DNA from 4 places in the Pectobacterium sp. 1950-15 genome. Region 3 is predicted to be linked to each of the others. Evidence: predicted binding sites of a transcription regulator. Region 3 holds the regulator's gene; each other region holds the start of a gene.

Region 1 (4,996 bases), on a different contig from region 3:
TCTCTGGCTATCTGTAACGTTGCTGGTTCCTCGCTGGTGCGTGAATCCGATCTGGCGCTGATGACCAAAGCGGGCGTAGAGATTGGCGTGGCGTCGACCAAAGCCTTTACCACCCAGCTTACCGTTTTGCTGATGCTGGTGGCGCGCGTTGGCCGTTTGCGCGGTATGGATGCGCAGATTGAGCATGACATCGTTCATGGTTTGCAGGCGCTGCCTGCGCGTATTGAGCAGATGCTGTCTCAGGACAAGCTCATCGAGTCTCTGGCAGAAGGTTTCTCTGACAAGCACCATGCGCTGTTCCTTGGCCGTGGCGATCAGTATCCGATCGCAATGGAGGGCGCGCTGAAGCTGAAGGAGATCTCTTACATCCACGCGGAAGCCTATGCGGCAGGCGAGCTGAAGCATGGCCCGCTGGCGCTGATCGATGCGGACATGCCGGTTGTGGTGGTGGCGCCGAACAACGAACTGTTGGAGAAATTGAAATCCAACATCGAAGAAGTTCGGGCACGCGGTGGTGAACTGTATGTCTTCGCTGACGAAGATGCCGGTTTCACCAGCAGCGAGAATATGAAGATTATTCCACTGCCGCATATCGAAGAAGTGATTGCACCAATCTTCTATACGGTGCCGTTGCAGTTGCTGTCTTATCACGTCGCGCTGATTAAAGGCACCGATGTCGATCAGCCGCGTAACTTGGCGAAATCCGTTACGGTAGAATAATTTTAAAAAAACGAAGGTAAATAGCCTTGGCGCTACTTACCTTCGTTTATTTTTTTATATTACGGCTCGTTTTCTATTCCCCATTCTTTTTACGCTCACCTAACTCTCCTCATTAAAATTTATTCGGTATATTGGTTTACCCATATTGAATACTGACTCGTTCTTAATATGAATAACAAACAACAATACCTGGATATCGCCGAGGGAAAGGGCGAAAAAGCGCCTTCAACGATGGTGGCTTTTTCCTCACGAGAGATGAACTATCCGCTACTGGAAAGCCTGTTAGAGGCGCAGTCATTCTTTACCGAGGGTGAAATAAGCTATACCGAACAAGGGCAGGGCGGATTCTTTTATACCTGTCGTCATCAGGATAGAGAGCTGACCTTTTATCTTGAGGTATCGGAGCGCGATCCTGAGAATAAAATCACGCCGATACATTCAACTGACCCGATTTCGCCCGAGCTGCTGGCGCAGGCTAATGCGGCAACGCAGGAAGTGATGGTTGAGTGTCTTTTGGGGCCAAATCCGCTGGAAGACTACGTTCATCAGCTTCGTTTATTAAGTGTTGTGGTACCGGATTTGCTCTTGGGGATCGATCTTTCTGCCGCGGGTAACGTATTTACCCGCGAATGGCTGAATTTTCAGCTAGAGGATGATGTCCTGCCGGAAATTGAATCGCTGTATACCATTCATGCCGTGTACGACACCGAGAACGATCCACCAACGACATTCTGGTTTCACACGCATGGTCTGGCGCGATGCGGCCTGACGGAAGCGGAATTAGTCATTCCAGAGACGCTGAGTTCGTATTATGGCATCCCGGATTTATTCAGAAGCTTTGTTAATAATGCCATTCAAAATCAGCGAATTGCCTTTAATGAGCCGATTCTGTGTGGGCAAACGGACAGCGGCTATGAATATCTGGTGGCGTTGCCGTTTGAAGAAGGGCTACGGCATGTGAATCAATCCACGCCGATTGACCAACTACGGCCTCTGGAAGAGATGCGCTACGATCTGGAAGGGACGCCGGAAGGCGTGTTTCTGGGCGATCGCGCCGATCGAGATGATGTGCATCAGGAACCTTCCTGTATGCTGTTTCGTACCAACGAAGAAAACCCGGTACTGCAAACGTTCTTTAAAGGGTTTGATGAGCAGAATGCCATCATGTTCTGGCGTACGAATGCGGAGACGGCAGAAATGTCGCGTAAGGCGCAGCTGCGCTGGCGTTATTTCGTCAATATGTTTAAAAACTACCATGTGAGTGACGAACCGGCTAAGCAGGGATTTTTAGCTAAGCTACTAAAAAAATCACCTAAGCCTGTCGAAAGTGAATGGCGCTTTATGGTGAAATTTGGCATTCCTCATGGCGAAGAGGGAGAAGAGCGTGAGCACATGTGGTTTATACCTGAAAAAATCCACGACACTGTCGTCACGGGAACATTAATCAATCATCCGTTCTACGTTGAGGATATGCAGGAAGGTGGTGTGTATTCCGTTGATATATCACGGGTAACTGACTGGGCGATTTATTATCAGGGCGATAGCTATAAGCCTGATACGATTTACAAACTGCTTAGCCATAGCCAGACTCACTGACTTTGCTTCTTTACCAGTCAGAATGCGTGTTCTGGCTGGTTGTCCCTGGATTTTCCCGCTCACGGCCTCTTTGTCATAAAACTGTCATATTGCGTACATTTTACTGTCACCAAATTGTCCTATTTTTCCTCCTGCGAACTACACTCTGATTTGATAACTCTGATTGATAACGACTCCACGTCGACACGTCGATTATCCCACAGGAGGGATTATGAAACTGATGCGTACCACTCTTGCCAGTGTTGTTGCGGCAACCTTTTCTCTGACGGCATTCTCTGCTTTTGCTGCTGCTAACCTCACCGGTGCCGGTGCGACATTCCCTGCGCCTGTTTATGCCAAATGGGCTGACTCTTATCAAAAAGAAACCGGCAATAAAGTTAACTATCAAGGAATCGGTTCTTCTGGCGGTGTAAAACAGATTATCGCTAAAACGGTAGATTTCGGTGCTTCTGATGCGCCGCTGGCTGACGACAAATTAGCACAGGATGGTTTATTCCAGTTCCCTACCGTTATCGGTGGCGTGGTACTGGCAGTGAACGTTCCTGGTATCAAATCTGGCGAACTGACGCTGGATGGTAAAACACTGGGTGATATCTACCTGGGCAACATCAAAAAATGGAACGACCCAGCGATCACCAAACTGAACCCGAATGCCAAGCTGCCGGATCAGGATATCGCTGTTGTTCGTCGTGCTGACGGTTCTGGTACGTCTTTCGTGTTCACCAGCTATCTGGCGAAAGTGAATGCCGAGTGGAAAGAGAAAGTCGGTTCTGGCTCTACCGTGAACTGGCCAACCGGTCTGGGCGGTAAAGGCAACGATGGTATCGCGGCGTTCGTACAACGTCTGCCTGGTTCTATCGGTTACGTAGAATATGCGTATGCCAAGCAGAACAACCTGGCTTACACCAAACTGATTTCTGCTGATGGCAAGCCAGTTAGCCCGACTGAACAGAGCTTCAGCAACGCGGCTAAAGAGATCGACTGGAGCAAATCTTTTGCTCAGGATCTGACCAACCAGAAAGGCGCGGACGCGTGGCCAATCACTTCAACCACCTTCATCCTGGTTCACACCAAGCAGGATAAACCTGAGCAGGGCGCTGAAGTGTTGAAATTCTTCGACTGGGCGTTCAAGAAAGGCGGCGAGCAGGCTACTGCTCTGGATTACGCCACACTGCCAAAAGAAGTGGTTGAGCAAATCCGTGCTGCTTGGAAAACCCAGGTAAAAGACAGCAACGGTAAAGCGCTGTACTAATTATTGCATCAACAACGTATTGCATCGACAGCCGTCGTGTTGATAACCAGAGCGTGATGAGGTTGTCAGGTTCTGGGAAATACGTAGTGGAATAACAAGTCGTATCGGGGCGGAGAGGTAATCATAACCTCTCTGCCTTTCATATGTAGTTAAAAATGAGAAGAGAGACGTATGGCTGAGTACAAGCCAACTATCAAAGCCCCGGGAAAATATGGCGATATCCTCTTCAGCACGCTGGTAAAACTGGCGGCGCTGGTCACGCTACTGCTCTTGGGAGGCATCATTGTTTCCCTGATTGTGGCGTCTTGGCCTAGCATCGAGAAGTTCGGTTTTGCCTTCTTGTGGACGAAAGAGTGGGATGCGCCCGCAGAGCAGTTTGGTGCACTGGTGCCAATTTACGGTACCGTCGTGACCTCACTGATCGCACTGATTATTGCCATCCCGATTAGCTTCGGGATTGCGTTATTTCTCACCGAACTGGCACCCGCATGGTTGAAGCGCCCGCTTGGCGTGGCGATTGAATTGCTGGCGGCCATACCGAGTATTGTTTATGGCATGTGGGGGCTGTTCATTTTCGCTCCGCTATTTGCCGAATACTTCCAACAGCCGGTAGGCAACGTCCTGTCCGGCATTCCTATTGTTGGCGCACTGTTCTCCGGCCCGGCGTTCGGAATCGGTATTCTGGCCGCTGGCGTCATTCTTGCCATCATGATTATCCCGTACATTGCGGCGGTCATGCGTGATGTGTTTGAGCAAACGCCAGTCATGATGAAAGAGTCCGCCTACGGCATCGGCTGTACGACGTGGGAAGTGATCTGGCGCATTGTGCTGCCTTACACCAAAAACGGCGTGATCGGCGGGGTGATGTTGGGATTAGGGCGCGCCTTGGGGGAAACCATGGCGGTCACCTTTATCATTGGTAACACCTACCAGCTCGACAGCGCATCGCTCTATATGCCGGGCAACAGTATTACTTCTGCGTTGGCGAATGAATTTGCCGAAGCCGAATCGGGTCTGCACACGGCGGCGCTGATGGAGCTGGGTCTGATTCTGTTTGTGATCACCTTTATTGTTCTGGCGTGTTCAAAGCTGATGGTGATGCGTCTGGCAAAAAATGAGGGAGCACGCTAATGGCAACATTAGGCATAGAGCAAGAAGCCGCACTGGCACGCTCGCGGCGTAAAATGCAGGCCTGGCGTCGCCAGAAAAACCGTATTGCGCTGTTCTTATCCATGTCCACGATGGCATTTGGCCTGTTCTGGTTGATCTGGATCCTGTTCTCGACGGTGACTCGAGGCGTAGACGGCATGTCTCTGGCATTGTTTACCGAGATGACGCCGCCGCCGAATACGGCAGGCGGTGGATTGGCGAACGCCATCGTTGGTAGCGGATTGCTGATCCTGTGGGCGACGCTGCTGGGTACGCCGC
Region 2 (4,996 bases), 210 kb from region 3:
CTGAATTCTCGACGGCCAGATCGCGAGTGTACAATAACGTGCCGTAGCCCGTACCATCCCCTCCGCCACCATTCTCCGGTGTGATCTTCTGTACATACTTATAAACGTAGGGGGTCGCAATTCCCTTTCGTTTAGCATAGTGATTGTAGATGGTTTCCCAGCACGGACGGTTATTTCCCTGGCTGACGGTGCCAAGTCCTTCCATCAAGCCATGGCGATTACGATAATTTTTCCACGGTACTGAATAATAGGCACCACTTCCGTCTGTCAGGTTGGATTTCGCCACATATTCGGCACCGGCGAGGAAGCGGTTATTGGCATAGCCGTAGATATCATCACCCTGATTCCAGGCCATTTCGCAAAATGCGGCCCCCAGACTCATACCCAACGTTGTGTGTCCCTGATCGCGACCACTTTCCTGCCATTGCCCCAAATAGCCTGGGTGCACATGTGCTACTGCTAACATCCCTGCGCCATTACCCTGACCATATTTATAATAATCAATGGCTTCCTGATAGATGTCAGGGCGGTCACATAGCACACCGATCGCCAAAATGTTGGCAATCGCACATTGATCCCAGTTCGCCCAGTAGTTCGTAATATCAGCACCGTTGTGAACGTCCAAAAAATTACGCGACATCGGGTAGAAAATCGTCAGCATCATGTTTTGGAAACGCTCAAAATCGGTGCGCGCCCAGCCGGAGTAAGTACGCATAATCTCTGCGACGTTAGCGAATTGGTAGCCATAGATACCGGCCGCCAACCAGCGGTCTGCGTTACCCGTGATGGTTTTCAGAGTAGCAGACCAAGCGTTGAGATACCGTAGGGCTTCATCGGCATAAGCCGTATCCTGCGTAATCTTCCAGCGTACCGCCAGACGGTAGGAACGCTGCACATCGATATATAAAATCGGGAAGTTTTGCCCCTCTCCGCCGCGTACGAGATTATCGGTTGCGCGGGGGGTTGCTCCCAACTGTGAATAACCATCCTGTATGAAAGGGGTCCAGGCATTTGTCCAAGGTTGCTCTTTTCTGGCAATGTTATCTCGGATGCGGGAAAAATCCTCTTCGGTATGTAATAGGCCGGGATGGGTGAAGGTACGTTCCTCGGCATAAATTGAAGGGGCAATAGCGCCTGTTGCGACTGCGGCGATGGCTCGGGTGAGGAAACGTCCTTTGAATTGACCTAGCATGCCGCTGAAAGCCGCACCTGCTCCAGCTTGCAAAAAGCGGCGACGCGTTAACGACTCTGGCCTTGCAACGTCTGTGTGTGACTCCGTGGATGTGTTTGAATGATTGTTGTCCATCTGTTGTGATATTTTTTTCATGGTGACTTAACTTCCCTGTCTATATGTATTCAATCATTTTGCCGATGATCAACACCGCGCCGATTTTTCCATAACCTGTCAATGATCAGGCCACGAGAAAAAGGCCAGTGAGATTCCATGGTTGCTCTGTGCTCGTGTTTTTTGGCTGTATTGCCATATCTTATGCCGAAGGTAAGGCTTTCTTTATTGATGTGTCGAGGGAAATCGTGCTGGATGATTTTTGAACTGATTTGTGGGCTGGACGAGAGTAGCTCATTGATTTTTTTTATGAAAAATCAATGAGCATAAAACGTTATTCCTAGCTTTTTTTGGGATTGATTAGTCTTTCGTGCTGCTTTTGGGTGAGGCAGGCACTAAATACTGTCTTGTTAAAAATAAGCTCTTATTGAAGATGCGACTTCAGCGGTTGTGCCAGGTGAATCACCCACAGTTCATTATCGGCTTCTGGCTTCTCTAACGGTTTGATGGCTAGCGTTGTCTCGACGGCTTTGCCGTCCCGCGTCAGTTTACCATCGGCAGTAACCTGATAATCGTCCGCTTTGTCTTTCGCTTTCACCGGGGATTGCAGCGTGGATTGCAGACCAAAGTCGTTGTCGTTGATAACGGCCAGCGTTTGCTGATCGACCAGCGCCAGCCCCTCAACTTTCTCCTGCTGCCAGCCGAGCTTACGCAAGTCCACCAGCTCCTGCTTGTGCGCCAACGTAATGCCGCGTTTTTCCAACTGGGCGAGATCGTCAAATTCTGGCGATTTGCCATCGGCATCGAACGGCGTCAGGTCGCTCGCTTTGCTGAGATCGACCAGATAGATGCGGTTCTGCATCTGTTTGTCTTTATCCGCGCCCTGCTCGACCAGCAGAATGCGCTGATTATCCAGCGCCACGATGTCGCCGATTTTGGCATCTTTCGCTTTCTTATAGCTGCCGATGTTGATGGGGTAGCCCAGCATGCGGCTGGTCTTGGTTTCCGGGTTAAACATCACCAGACGCGTAAACTGGGCTTTGTTTTTGCTTTTGCCGTCGATATCCAGCGTGCTTTGCACGGCCATGACGATCGTGCCGTCTGGCAGGCGGGTCAGGCCTTCAAAACCCCGATTTGGTTGACGCCACTTGATGATATTCGGTAAGCCGCTGGCAACCGAGTGTTCGTTGCCCGCAGGCGTCGGCCCGAATTTTTGCAGGATCTTTCCGCTGGCATCAACGTGGATCAGGAACGGGCCGTATTCGTCACACAGCCAGAAACCGCCGTTGCCATCCGGCGTAATTCCTTCAGTGTCCAGCCCGCGCTGGCTGGTGCTGAGCGGTTGCAGTGCGTCATTCAGCGCTACTTCATTGGTGGTACCGATAACGTCCGCAGGTAGCGGCAGGCCGGTGATACTGCCCTCGGCATCGTGCAACGGGCGTGGATTGATCGCCTCTGCGGCTTTTGTGCTGACCCGAATATCCATCATCAGCGGCGCGTAATCAGGGCTGGCGAAGATCTTGGCTTCTTTCTCGCCGACCAGCGGCGCATCGGCATTCGGGCCGCGATCGGTGACGGTGACGAACATCAGGTCGTCACCCTGTTTGCCGGTGAAATAGAGGCCGGAACCAATGCCGACAGGCAGGCCGTTAGGGAAGTTCTGGGCGAATTTGCCCTGATACGCCACACGTTCGCTGGCTGGGAAGGTGACGACATAGCGTGTCACTTTTTCTCCTGCGGCCTGAACGCTGAACGGCAAAAATCCGGCAACCAGCAGTGCTAAGAACGTGTGTTTCATGGGATTAGCTCTTTGATGTGGGGTGATTGGACAGACGTATTGTCGGAGCATAGATAATCGTCATGTCAGTTTTGTGACCATAGGCTTCATTTTGCAATGAAGCCTATGGTTTTCACGGCATATCCGTCGCTGGCCGGATCGTTATCCCTTTCCGTGAGGTTTCCTGAAAGCGAAAAAGAGCTGTAGCGTGTTGCACAGCACCAGAACGGCGGTGACGATGAACACCCAGCGGAAGCCCATCAGGGCGGACACGCCGGAACCGACCAGCGGCCCCATTACGTTGCCCAGATACATAAATGACTGGTTATAGCCGAAGATCCGGCCTGTCACCTGCTGGCTGCTGTATTTAACCAACAGCGCCTGCACGGTTGGCATCAGTGCGCCATCGGCAAAGCCCAGCAAAAAGCGCAGGATGCCGAGCTGTGTAGGACTTTGTACCATCGCCATGACCAGAAACAGCAGTACGCTGATCGCCAGTGCGGCGATCAGGACGCGATGTGCGCCGATCCGGTCGCCTAAACGGCCAAGTCGCGGGGCGGATAGCAGGGCGGACACGCCGGGAATGGCGGCAATCACGCCGCTGATAAAGGCAATGTTGTCCGTGCCGGGAGTCAGATCGCGGATGAATAGAGTGAGGATGGGGCTGATGGAGCCGTTCGCCATCTGGATCATCATTGTCGTAATGAACAGACAGATGATGAGCGCCGGATACGGCAGGGAAGCAAAGACGGCTTTCCCGCTGAGCCGATTCTCTTTGGTGACCTTAACCACGCTCTCTTTAATCGCGAAAAGCGTAATCAGGAAGCTGGTAAACAGCATAGCGCCGGTGATGAAAAAGACGATGCGTAGCCCGATGTAGTCGGCCATAAAGCCGCCAAATAAGGGGCCGAGAATGACGCCGGCGATCTGCCCGGTCGAGAGCATACCTAGCGCCCAGCCGCTTTTTTCACGTGGAACCTGTGAAGCGATCAGCGCCATCGCATTGGGAATGTACCCGGAGGTCAGCCCCATGAGCGTGCGCAGGATAAACAGGTGCCACACGTTGGTTGCCAGCCCTTGCAACGACATCACGATCGCCATGCCCAACGCGGCGCGCAGCAGCATAAGCTTGCGACCTTTACGGTCGGCGAGACTTCCCCACAGTGGCGCAACGGCAGCGGAGACGAGAAAGGACGAACTGAAGATCAAGCCGGACCACAGGCTCAGTGATTCGTGCGAGTGAACGCCGAGCTGCTCAATGTACAGCGGCAGAAAGGGTAATATCTGGCTCATGGCCAGCCCGGTGAAAAAGCATCCCAGCCAGGCAGAGAAGAGGTTAAGTTTCCAGGTTTCCATGGGGGTCGGAACGAGCCTTCATCAGCGAATAACCAATGGCGAAACCGTGGTGACTGCGCGTGAAGAAAAGTGTGCTAGCTGACAGTGAATAGCGCTCAATTAATAACGGACAGTGACTAAAATTTCGTCTTTCATCATGAGCATAGCATAGCCTGCGGCGTATTGGTCACTGAGGGTAATGATTCGCAACAAAAGAAAATCAGCGTGGGGAGAAGGTGGGCTAGAGGGAAAGTATCGGTGAATTTTATTGTGTGACACGCATCACAAAAAATTAGCTTTTGCTCAACAAGGGTTGTACAATTCATCGCCATAAGGCAGGTCACTGCCAGTAAGACAAGAACAACCCCATCGCGTCATTAGAATAACGAGCTAAGTAAAACCAAGGTGAAAAAAGTGCGTAACTTCTTTAAAAAAATGCTGGCGGCTTACCTGAATACTTATAAAGACGTACCGCCCGGCGCACTGTTCTAAGAATTTGTGCTATGCAGACAGGCCGCCATCATGGCGGCCTGTGTATTTATGGGGATCCGAGAACCAACGTAACGTGGTTCTGAGCCGGTTCCCCTTTTTGTGGCGAT
Region 3 (4,996 bases):
GGATCCTCATAGAAGAAGCGAGCTGGCAGATAGTTTCAATATGAAATATTTACCCAGAGGGATAGTTACATTTAATCTTATTTAGCCATCTGGACGTCTAAATTTAAAACTATCCTGTCACGTGACAACCCACAGGGCAATGGAAGAATTTTCACATTACATGAAGAAAATTCATTTAATGTGAAAACATCGCCAATTCGTGGGCAAGAGAAATTATTCTGGCAGACCAATCAGCTGACGCGCCTGACGACGCGTTTCTTCCGGCAGCGGTAAATAGCCATCCTGATTCACCAGCGACTGCCCCGTTTCGGACAGCACGCGATCTAAAAATGCCGCCGTCAGCGCTTCCAGCGGCTGGCTGGGCGCTTTGTTCACATAGATGTAAAGGTAACGGGTGTAGGGATATAAACCGCTGCGGATATTTTCAGTTGAGGGGTAAATGTAGTCGGTCCCTTGTGCAGCTAACGGCAGCATTCTCACGCCGCTAGTGCGAAAGCCCACGCTGGCATAGCCGATGGCATCAGTTGACGCAGCCACCGCCTGTACAACGGATGCCGAACCGGGTAATTCATTGACTTGAGGAAGGAAATCACCCCGGCATAGCGCCTTTTGCTTAAAGAACCCATAGGTTCCCGACGCAGAATTACGCCCATAGCGCAGCAGCGTGCGTTTTTCCCAACTGCCCTGCAGGCCAAGATCGCCCCACTGTTTTATCGGTTGGTGGTTACCGCAGCGCTGCGTAATCGAAAAAATGGCGTCCAACTGCGACAAGTTCAGCCCGGGCAGCGGGTTATCCTGATTGACCAGCACGACCAGCGCATCCATCGCGACCGGCACCGCCAGCGGCGGATAGCCGTAGTGCTGGGCGAACGCTTCTATTTCGCTGGCCTTCATCGCCCTGCTCATCGGCCCAAGCTGCGCGGCACCCGATGCCAGAGACGTCGGCGCAGAGGATGACCCGGCGGCCTGAATCTGTAAATTCACGTTCGGGTAGTGCTGGCTGAAATCCGCCGCCCAAAAAGCCATCAGGTTAGCCAGCGTATCCGACCCCGCGCTGGAGAGGTTGCCTGCCAACATCTGGCGAGGCTGCGCAGCGCAAAACGCGCTGAACAGCAGTAAAAAAGCGCCCGCAATACGAGTGGCGGATGTCATGGGTAGCGTTTTCCGTCAGGCCGAAGGTTTCACCGTATTTTCAGCCAGAGAGGCAGGGACAATCAACCGATTCGGCAACGTAAAGACAAAACGCGAGCCCAGACCATCCTCACTCATGATTTCCAGACGGGAATCATGATGGCTCAGCGCATGCTTAACGATCGCCAGCCCCAGGCCACTGCCGCCCGTCTGGCGTGAACGTGCCTTATCGACCCGATAAAAGCGCTCCGTCAGACGCGGCAAATGCTCGGCCGCAATGCCCGGCCCGTTATCGCTGACCTGAAATTGCGCCCCCTGAGGGATCTTCTGCCAGCAGACTTCGATACGCGTTCCCGCTGGCGTATGGTTGACCGCGTTGTACACCAGATTGGATACCGCGCTGCGCAGCTGTTCTTCATTACCAAACACGCAGAGATTTTCGTTCACACGAAAGACGATCTCATGACGCCCCTGGCTCAGGGTCTGCGCTTCACGCTGCAACACACGCAGCATCAATGGAATATCGACTTTTTCATTCAAATCGATCGCCGTCGCCGCTTCAATGCGGGACAAAGTCAGCAGTTGCTTGACCAACCCGTCCATGCGCCGGGTCTGTTCCTGCATGGTATTCAGCGCTTTTCCGCGCAGCGCCGCATCCAACGTTTCTTCCTGCATCATTTCCAGATAGCCCTGCAACACCGTCAGCGGCGTACGCAGCTCATGGCTCACATTGGCAAAGAAGTTACGTCTGGCACCTTCGAGCTGGTGCATCTGCGTAATATCACGCACGACCATCAATAGTTGCCCTTCGGAATAAGGCATCACGCGGAATTCAACATGGTGAGAATTATTCAACTGCAACGTGAGAGGACGGCTAAAATCTTGCCCTTTCATGTAATTCGTGAATTCGGGGTAACGTAATAAGTTGAGGATATTCTGACCGTTATCCTCCGGCCAGCGGAAATTGAGCAAGTGCTGCGCCAGATGATTACACCAGAAGATGGTTCCTTCTTCGGTGGTGATCACTACAGCATCCGGCAAGGATTCGGCCCCACTACGAAACCGTTTGATCAGAAGTGCCAGTTCACGGCGTCGGCGTCGGTTACGCAGTTGCATCTGGTAAAGCCCGTAAAACAGCGGCTCCCAGCTCCAGCGACCGGGCGGTGGCGTCATGCTGCGATCAACCCACAGCCAATAAGAGAGTTTCAGCTGGTTATAAAAATTCCAGCACAGTAAGCCTAAGACGGCGACCAGCAGAAACCAGGGCAGATAACCAAAAATCAGCCCCAGCAGCAACGCGGGCAAACAAAAAAAAGCCAGCTCCAATGCCAGCCTTTTCCAGGATAAGCGTTCTAGCACGTTAATGTGTCTCCGGTTACGATCACCTCAGTAACGCGTTGAAAAACGGTAGCCCGTTCCCCGAACGGTTTGCACCATTTTGTCATGTCCGCTGGTTTCCAGTGCTTTACGCAGGCGACGAATATGAACGTCGACAGTACGATCCTCAACATAAACGTTAGTGCCCCAAACGTGATTCAGCAACTGTTCCCGGCTATAAACGCGTTCAGGATGCGTCATAAAGAAATGCAGTAGCTTAAATTCCGTCGGCCCCATATCCAACGCGTGCTCTTCGGTCGTCACGCGATGTGAGGAAGGATCGAGGCTCAGGCCACGCATTTCAATGACTTCTTCCACCGCCATCGGTGAAATACGGCGCATCACGGCTTTGATACGCGCCACTAATTCTTTAGGTGAAAACGGCTTGGTAATGTAATCATCCGCACCCACTTCAAGGCCGCGTACGCGGTCTTCTTCTTCACCGCGTGCGGTCAACATCATCACCGGAATATCACGCGTCAGCGCCTCGCGCTTCATATGCTTGATGAATTGCAGGCCCGAACCTCCTGGCAGCATCCAGTCCAATAACACCAGTTCTGGGAACGGCTCCGACAGTTGCGTGACCGCGCTGTCATAATCTTCGGCTTCAACTGGCTGATAACCATTTTGTTCCAGTACAAAGCAGACCATTTCACGAATTGGTGCTTCATCTTCCACGACTAATATGCGTTTTGCCATTGTTAATCCTGTCGTTAATCATCGTCGCTGTTAGCAAGCGAAAGGCATTATGCGTCAGTTTTATGACAGATTTATGAAAAACACACGGCCCTCTCCGCGCGATGTTACAACGCATACACCCGATTTTTCGAGCCGCTTTCCAAACTCCGGATTCCGGCGCGACAGCCGTCATCCCTGCTATATATAATCATGGCATTACGATGACAACACACCCTTCCCTATAATGACAACGTCATCCACCGCCACGCGGCATGAATATCGAGAGAGCACGATGCGCATTATCCACACCGCCGATTGGCATTTAGGACAATATTTTTATACCAAAAGCCGCGCCGCTGAACATCAGGCTTTTCTTCACTGGCTCATCGCTCAGGTGGAGCAGCATCAGGTCGATGCCATTATCGTCGCAGGCGATATTTTTGATAACGGCTCGCCCCCCAGCTATGCCCGGGAAATGTATTATAGCTTCGTGGTAGCACTACAGCGTACCGGCTGCCAGCTCATCGTTCTCGGCGGAAACCATGATTCCGTCGCGATGTTAAACGAATCCCGCGATTTGCTGGCCTGCCTGAACACGCGCGTGATTGCCTGCGCCAGCGACGATCCCGCCCAGCAGGTGCTCCTGTTGGAAAATCGTCAGCAGCAGCCCGGTGCACTGCTCTGCGCCATTCCTTTTTTACGCCCGCGCGATGTATTAACCAGCAAAGCCGGGCAATCTGGAGATGAAAAACAGCTGGCACTGCAGGAAGCGATTACCGCGCACTACCAGCAGTGTTACCAACTGGCTTGCCAAAAGCGCGATGAACTTGGCCTGCCGCTACCCATTATTGCAACCGGCCACCTGACGACAATTGGCGCCACCGCCTCCGAATCCGTGCGCGATATCTATATTGGTACGCTCGATGCTTTCCCGGCTCAGGCTTTTCCCCCTGCAGATTATATTGCGCTCGGCCATATTCACCGTCCGCAGCGCGTGACCCAAAGCGAGCACATTCGCTACAGCGGTTCGCCTATTCCGCTAAGTTTTGACGAACTCAACAGTGAGAAATCCGTTTGTCTGGTCAGTTTTACACCCGACGCGTCGCCGCCCATTCCCCCGCAGATAGATACGTTGCCCATCCCCGTCACCCAACCGATGCAGCTGATTAAAGGCAGTCTGAGTGACATTGAACGACAGCTGTCCGCGTTCCAGCACTATCAGGGTGACAAGCCTGTGTGGCTGGATATCGAAATCAGCACACAGGATTATCTCAGCGACATGCAGAAGCGCATTCAGGCAATGACCGAGAACCTGCCCGTTGAGGTGCTGCTGCTGCGCCGCACGCGTGAACAGAGCCTGCAGGCAATGACGCAGCAGGACAAGGAAACGCTCAACGAGCTCAGCGTGTATGACGTTTTTGAACGTCGTCTGGCAACGGAGACAGACATGGAAGAGAGTCGCCAGCAGCGTGTCCGTACGCTGTTTAATCAGGTTATTGATGAACTGGAAAATAGCGAGCCAGCCAAATGAAAATTCTCAGTCTGCGCTTAAAGAACCTCAACGCGCTGAAAGGCGAATGGAAGATCGACTTCACGCAGGAGCCCTTTTCCAGCAACGGCTTATTTGCCATTACCGGCCCCACTGGCGCGGGAAAAACCACGCTGCTGGATGCCATCTGTCTGGCGCTGTACCACGAAACACCACGACTTGGCCTGCTTTCCGCCAGCCAGAATGACCTGATGACGCGTAATACCGCAGAGTGCCTTGCCGAGGTCGAATTCGAGGTGAAAGGCGTGGGATACCGCGCTT
Region 4 (4,996 bases), on a different contig from region 3:
CTGGTATTAACACCATGAACGTCGATAAAAAGTAAAAAGGCGATTCCCCACAGAATCGCCTTTTTTTATGACGAACATCCTTGTCCGTCCCCCCTACGGGCCGCCGCAAGCGGCGTTGAAAAACGTTCCCTACGTTTTTTTATGCGTGATGAATGACCGCAGTTAGATCAGCTTCAACGCCAGCCAGTACAGCGTACCGGACATCAGCATTGAGATTGGCAGCGTCAACACCCAGGCCAGCAGAATGCTTCTTATCGTTTTGCCCTGTACGCCACCACCGTCAGCAATCATCGTCCCGGCAACCGCCGAGGACAATACGTGCGTAGTGGAAACCGGCATACCGGTGTAGCTGGCAACGCCAATCGACAGAGCCGCCGTCACCTGCGCCGAAACGCCCTGTGCGTAGGTCATGCCTTTCTTACCAATCTTCTCACCGATGGTCACAGCCACGCGTTTCCAACCCACCATCGTGCCCAGAGACAGCGCCAATGCGACAGCGACGATAATCCAGAGAGGCGCATACTCAACCGTCTGCAGCATGTCTTTACGCAGGTTGCTCAGGTAGCGTGTATCTTCACCCGACGTTTCTGGCAGCTTGATCACCCGATCCATCGTATCCGAGATACACATCAGCAAGCGACGCACTCTGCTACGATCTTCAGGACTCAACTGGTCGTAACTTTTCAGGTTATTCAGCAGGCCCTGTGTACGTTCAATCGCAATCATCACGCGTGAACTGTCACAGTGAAACTCTTTCTGGCCGTTGCCGGGAATCGTGTTTTCCGGCGCAGGAATCACAGGCGGAGACAGATCGATAACGTGCGTCAACGCGTCGCCGTGCTGCTTGTAATATTCCTGCAAATTGACAACAGCATCGCGGGTACGACTGATGTCATAGCCAGAGGCGTTCATGTTGACAATGAACCCGGCTGGCGCGACGCCAATCAGCACCAGCATAATCAAGCCGATACCTTTCTGACCGTCGTTTGCCCCGTGAGAGAAGCTCACCCCAATCGCCGATAGAATCAGCGCGGTACGCGTCCAGAATGGCGGCTTACGTTTGCCGTCCTGCTTTTCGCGATCGACAGGCGTCAGGTGCACACGTTTACGCTTTTTACTGTTGTTCCAGAACCGACGCAGCACCAGCAGCATCAGGCCCGCAACCACCATCCCCACAATCGGCGATAGCAACAGCGACAGGAAAATGCTGATCATTTTTGGCACGTTCAACGCATCCACGACGGAGGTATTCGTCAGCAGCGCGTTAGTCAAACCAATACCGATAATAGAACCGATCAGCGTGTGAGAACTGGAGGCAGGAATACCGAAATACCAGGTACCCAGATTCCAGATAATGGCGGCCAGCAGCATGGAAAACACCATTGCCAAGCCGTGCGCCGAACTCACGTTCAGCAGTAAATCCGTGGGGAGAAGGTGAACAATCGCATAGGCTACGCTCAGGCCGCCCAGCAATACACCAAAGAAGTTAAAGATACCCGCCATAACAACGGCAAACTCTGCGCGCATAGCGCGGGTATAAATAACAGTGGCAACGGCATTCGCAGTATCGTGAAAACCGTTAATGGCTTCATACATGAGTACAAACAACAAAGCCAATATCAACATCAGGCCGGTGTAGTAATCCAGTCCGGCAAATAAATGTAGCATAAACGTTAGGCCATTTAGTGGTCATGAACGCGGCGCATTATCGGCGACAAGCAGGGGTCGGGAAAAGCAAAATATGACATTTTTTTGACTTAATATGTGATGGGGATCGACGGAAAAATCACTTAATCAATAAAAATCAAATAATTATATATTTTTACTAAAATACGCAAATTGTTACGCTGGTATCGAACAAAAACCAACACTACAATTTGCCGCCCCGCAGCTTATGCCTGCGGCCATCCAAGAAGATCGATTCACTCATCGGAGAAATGCATTGTGGAACAGTTTGACGCTGTCATCATCGGTGCCGGTGCAGCAGGCATGTTTTGTGCAGCACAGGCAGGACAACGCGGACTGCGTGTGCTACTGCTCGATAACGGCAAGAAGGCTGGCCGGAAAATATTGATGTCCGGCGGCGGTCGCTGCAACTTTACCAATATGTATGCAGAACCGGCGGCGTACCTGTCCCACAATCCTCACTTTTGCAAATCGGCACTGGCGCGTTATACCCAATGGGATTTCATCAGTCTGGTCAACAGCCACCGCATCGCTTACCACGAGAAAACGCTCGGTCAGCTATTCTGCGATGATTCCGCACAGCAAATCGTGGACATGCTGGTAACTGAGTGTGAACGGGCTAACGTCACTCTCCGTCTGCGCAGTGAAGTCACCTCGGTAGAGAAATCAGACGATCGGTTCACCATCCAGCTAAACAACGGTACATCATTCCAGAGCGCATCGCTGGTCGTTGCCAGCGGCGGCCTGTCGATGCCTGGTCTGGGCGCGACACCGCTCGGTTACCAACTCGCTGCACAGTTCGGGATCAACGTGCTCCCCACTCGCGCCGCGCTGGTACCCTTTACGCTGCACAAGCCGCTGCTCGAACAGCTGCAAACGCTCTCCGGCGTTTCTGTGCCTACCGTCGTCACCGCAGAAAACGGCGTGACGTTCCGTGAAAATATCCTGTTTACGCACCGTGGGCTTTCTGGCCCGGCTATTTTGCAGATCTCCAGCTACTGGCAAGCGGGTGAATTCGTCACCATCAATCTGCTGCCCGACCGCGATCTCACCCAGCTCATTAATGACGAACGCACCGCTCACCCAAACCAAAGTCTGAAAAACACGCTGGCGCAGTGGCTGCCTAAACGACTGGTTGAATGTCTGCAAGCGTTAGGACAGCTGCCGGACGTCACACTGAAACAGCTCAACAGCGCACAGCAAACGCAGATGGAACAGAGCCTGCAACAGTGGCGCGTACAGCCAAACGGCACGGAAGGCTATCGCACGGCCGAAGTGACCATCGGCGGCGTTGACACCCGCGCGCTGTCCTCCAAAACCCTGGAAGCCAACGCGGTACCGGGGCTGTATTTCATCGGCGAAGTGGTCGATGTGACCGGCTGGCTCGGCGGCTATAACTTCCAATGGGCATGGAGCTCAGCATGGGCATGCGCGCAGGCGCTGCCTTTTAGTAAATAGGCACTATAATAACCATTCAGCGATCTCCTTTAATGCATCGACACGGAGAAAAGGACGTCTCTATATAGGCCTCTGCTGCCAGAAAGGAGATGTGGATGAGCCCCAGACGTAGTAAACATAACATCAATCTATTACAGCTACTGATTGCAGGCATGTTGCCGCTGCTGCTTGGATTGCTGTTCACTTTTGTTGAATCCAGATTAATGGTAAAGCGTGATTTGGAATCCACTGCGCAAATCGCGATGAATCATGCCGAGAATATTTCGACACAGGCATGGAATATGGTGGATCGCCTCCAGCGCTTTCATGGCCAGCCCTGCGACGTCATCGGCGATGAGTTGCGACGTCTTGGTTCCGTCTTTTCTTACTTTCGTGCTATCGGCGTTATCCATAATACCAACGTCTATTGCTCTTCAACGTTCGGCAACACGGTGACGCCAATAAGTCGCATCATTCAACAGCCGTTGCCAGAGAGCTATTCTGAACGCTGGAGCCTGTCAATTGCAGGCTCCGACAACGTGAAAGAACGCCCGGCGCTGATCTTCGTCCAGATGCCTCTTACGGGTTACGGCGCTTACGCCATGGTCGATGCGCAGAATCTGATCGACCTCATGATTGCGATAAGCAAAATTCGCGGCTACCAGCTTATCCTGCAAATGGATAACGGCCACCCGCTTCAAACTGGCCCGGCGATTACGCCCCGCACCGGCCTATTTTCTACCTCTGCGCTTGAAATCAAATCGAATCGCTTCCCGATTACCCTCAATGTCACTGCCCCCGCTTCTCAAGAAATAACCAACTGGAAGCAGGCATTCTTCACGTTTCTGCCACTGGCGATTATTCTCTCTCTGCTTTTCACTACGGCGATGTGGTACTGGCAAAAACGTAAATTATTATTCCGTGACGAAATCCGTAAGGGCATCGCTAACGGCGAGTTTTCCGTCTATTACCAGCCCATCTATGATGCAGAAGCGCGAACCTGCACCGGCGTTGAGACATTGCTGCGTTGGCGACGCAGCAACGGGAAGTGGATCAGGCCCGATATATTTATCTCTGCCGCCGAAGCAGAAAGTATGATTATTCCCATCACCCGGCATTTATTTGATCTGGTCGCGTCAGATATTGCCAGTTGGCAGGTAAAACCGGGGTTTCATCTGGGGCTAAACGTTGCAGCCGAGCACTTGCATCATCCCAATTTTGTCTCAGACGTACACCGCTTCGCCGAGAAGGTCGCCTCTCATTCATTAAGCATTACGCTGGAACTGACAGAACGTAACCTCATCAGCAACGGTCCTGAAATCATACAGCGCCTGCATCAGCTGCGTGAAGATGGCTTTATGATTGCCATTGATGACTTTGGCACCGGACACTGTTCACTCTCTTATCTGCAAAACTTCCCGCTGGATTGCCTAAAAATAGATCAGGGATTCGTTAGCGCCATTTCATCACCGGATGAAGAAGCACCTATTCTTGATGCGATTATTAATTTGAGCCATCGCATCAATCTTCAATCCGTCGCGGAAGGCGTAGAAACCGAGCAGCAGTTCATGTATTTACAGCGGCGCGGCGTCAAATATATTCAGGGATTTCTTTACGCTAAGCCGATGAACAATGAATCGTTTCTCGTCTGGCTTCACTACAATCGCAATAAATCGATAGAAAGTTTTATGAAAAAAAATAAAGAAGGGGAAAAGTAGTAATCACCGGCAGAGGCCTGTCCACCGGTATTCAATAATAGGCAAATCAGAAACGATAACCGACGCCAATATTAAAACCGTCTACGCGCATTTCATAAATTTTCGTGCCTTCGTAGCCAATATCAATCGCCCAGTTTGCTACTGGCGTAATTTGA

Evidence for each region. Region 3 encodes PhoB, which activates phosphate uptake and scavenging genes when phosphate is short. Its sites were predicted from a motif close to CTGTCATAAAACTGNCNNAT; they were not measured.
Region 1: a site for PhoB is predicted at 2,387-2,406, ahead of pstS (phosphate ABC transporter substrate-binding protein PstS). Genes of this name have one in related genera too.
Region 2: a site for PhoB is predicted at 3,144-3,163, ahead of WCT94_RS01105 (esterase-like activity of phytase family protein). Genes of this name have one in related genera too.
Region 4: a site for PhoB is predicted at 1,740-1,759, ahead of pitA (inorganic phosphate transporter PitA). Genes of this name have one in related genera too.

Annotation. Positions count from the first base shown of each region.
Region 1 covers NZ_JBBBQR010000013.1:96,574-101,569, reverse strand. The annotation lists gene glmS (glutamine--fructose-6-phosphate transaminase (isomerizing)) at 1-720, shown strand, start outside; gene WCT94_RS15250 (DUF4026 domain-containing protein) at 889-2,316, shown strand; gene pstS (phosphate ABC transporter substrate-binding protein PstS) at 2,528-3,568, shown strand; gene pstC (phosphate ABC transporter permease PstC) at 3,740-4,699, shown strand; gene pstA (phosphate ABC transporter permease PstA) at 4,699-4,996, shown strand, end outside.
Region 2 covers NZ_JBBBQR010000001.1:248,085-253,080, reverse strand. The annotation lists gene WCT94_RS01110 (LamG-like jellyroll fold domain-containing protein) at 1-1,192, opposite strand, end outside; gene WCT94_RS01105 (esterase-like activity of phytase family protein) at 1,710-3,083, opposite strand; gene WCT94_RS01100 (multidrug efflux MFS transporter) at 3,225-4,418, opposite strand; gene azuC (stress response protein AzuC) at 4,803-4,889, shown strand.
Region 3 covers NZ_JBBBQR010000001.1:36,907-41,902, forward strand. The annotation lists gene WCT94_RS00180 (PstS family phosphate ABC transporter substrate-binding protein) at 214-1,152, opposite strand; gene phoR (phosphate regulon sensor histidine kinase PhoR) at 1,168-2,490, opposite strand; gene phoB (phosphate response regulator transcription factor PhoB) at 2,518-3,207, opposite strand; gene sbcD (exonuclease subunit SbcD) at 3,479-4,717, shown strand; gene WCT94_RS00200 (AAA family ATPase) at 4,714-4,996, shown strand, end outside.
Region 4 covers NZ_JBBBQR010000009.1:179,745-184,740, forward strand. The annotation lists gene pitA (inorganic phosphate transporter PitA) at 163-1,668, opposite strand; gene WCT94_RS12440 (NAD(P)/FAD-dependent oxidoreductase) at 1,945-3,144, shown strand; gene WCT94_RS12445 (EAL domain-containing protein) at 3,240-4,841, shown strand; gene WCT94_RS12450 (Ail/Lom family outer membrane beta-barrel protein) at 4,888-4,996, opposite strand, start outside.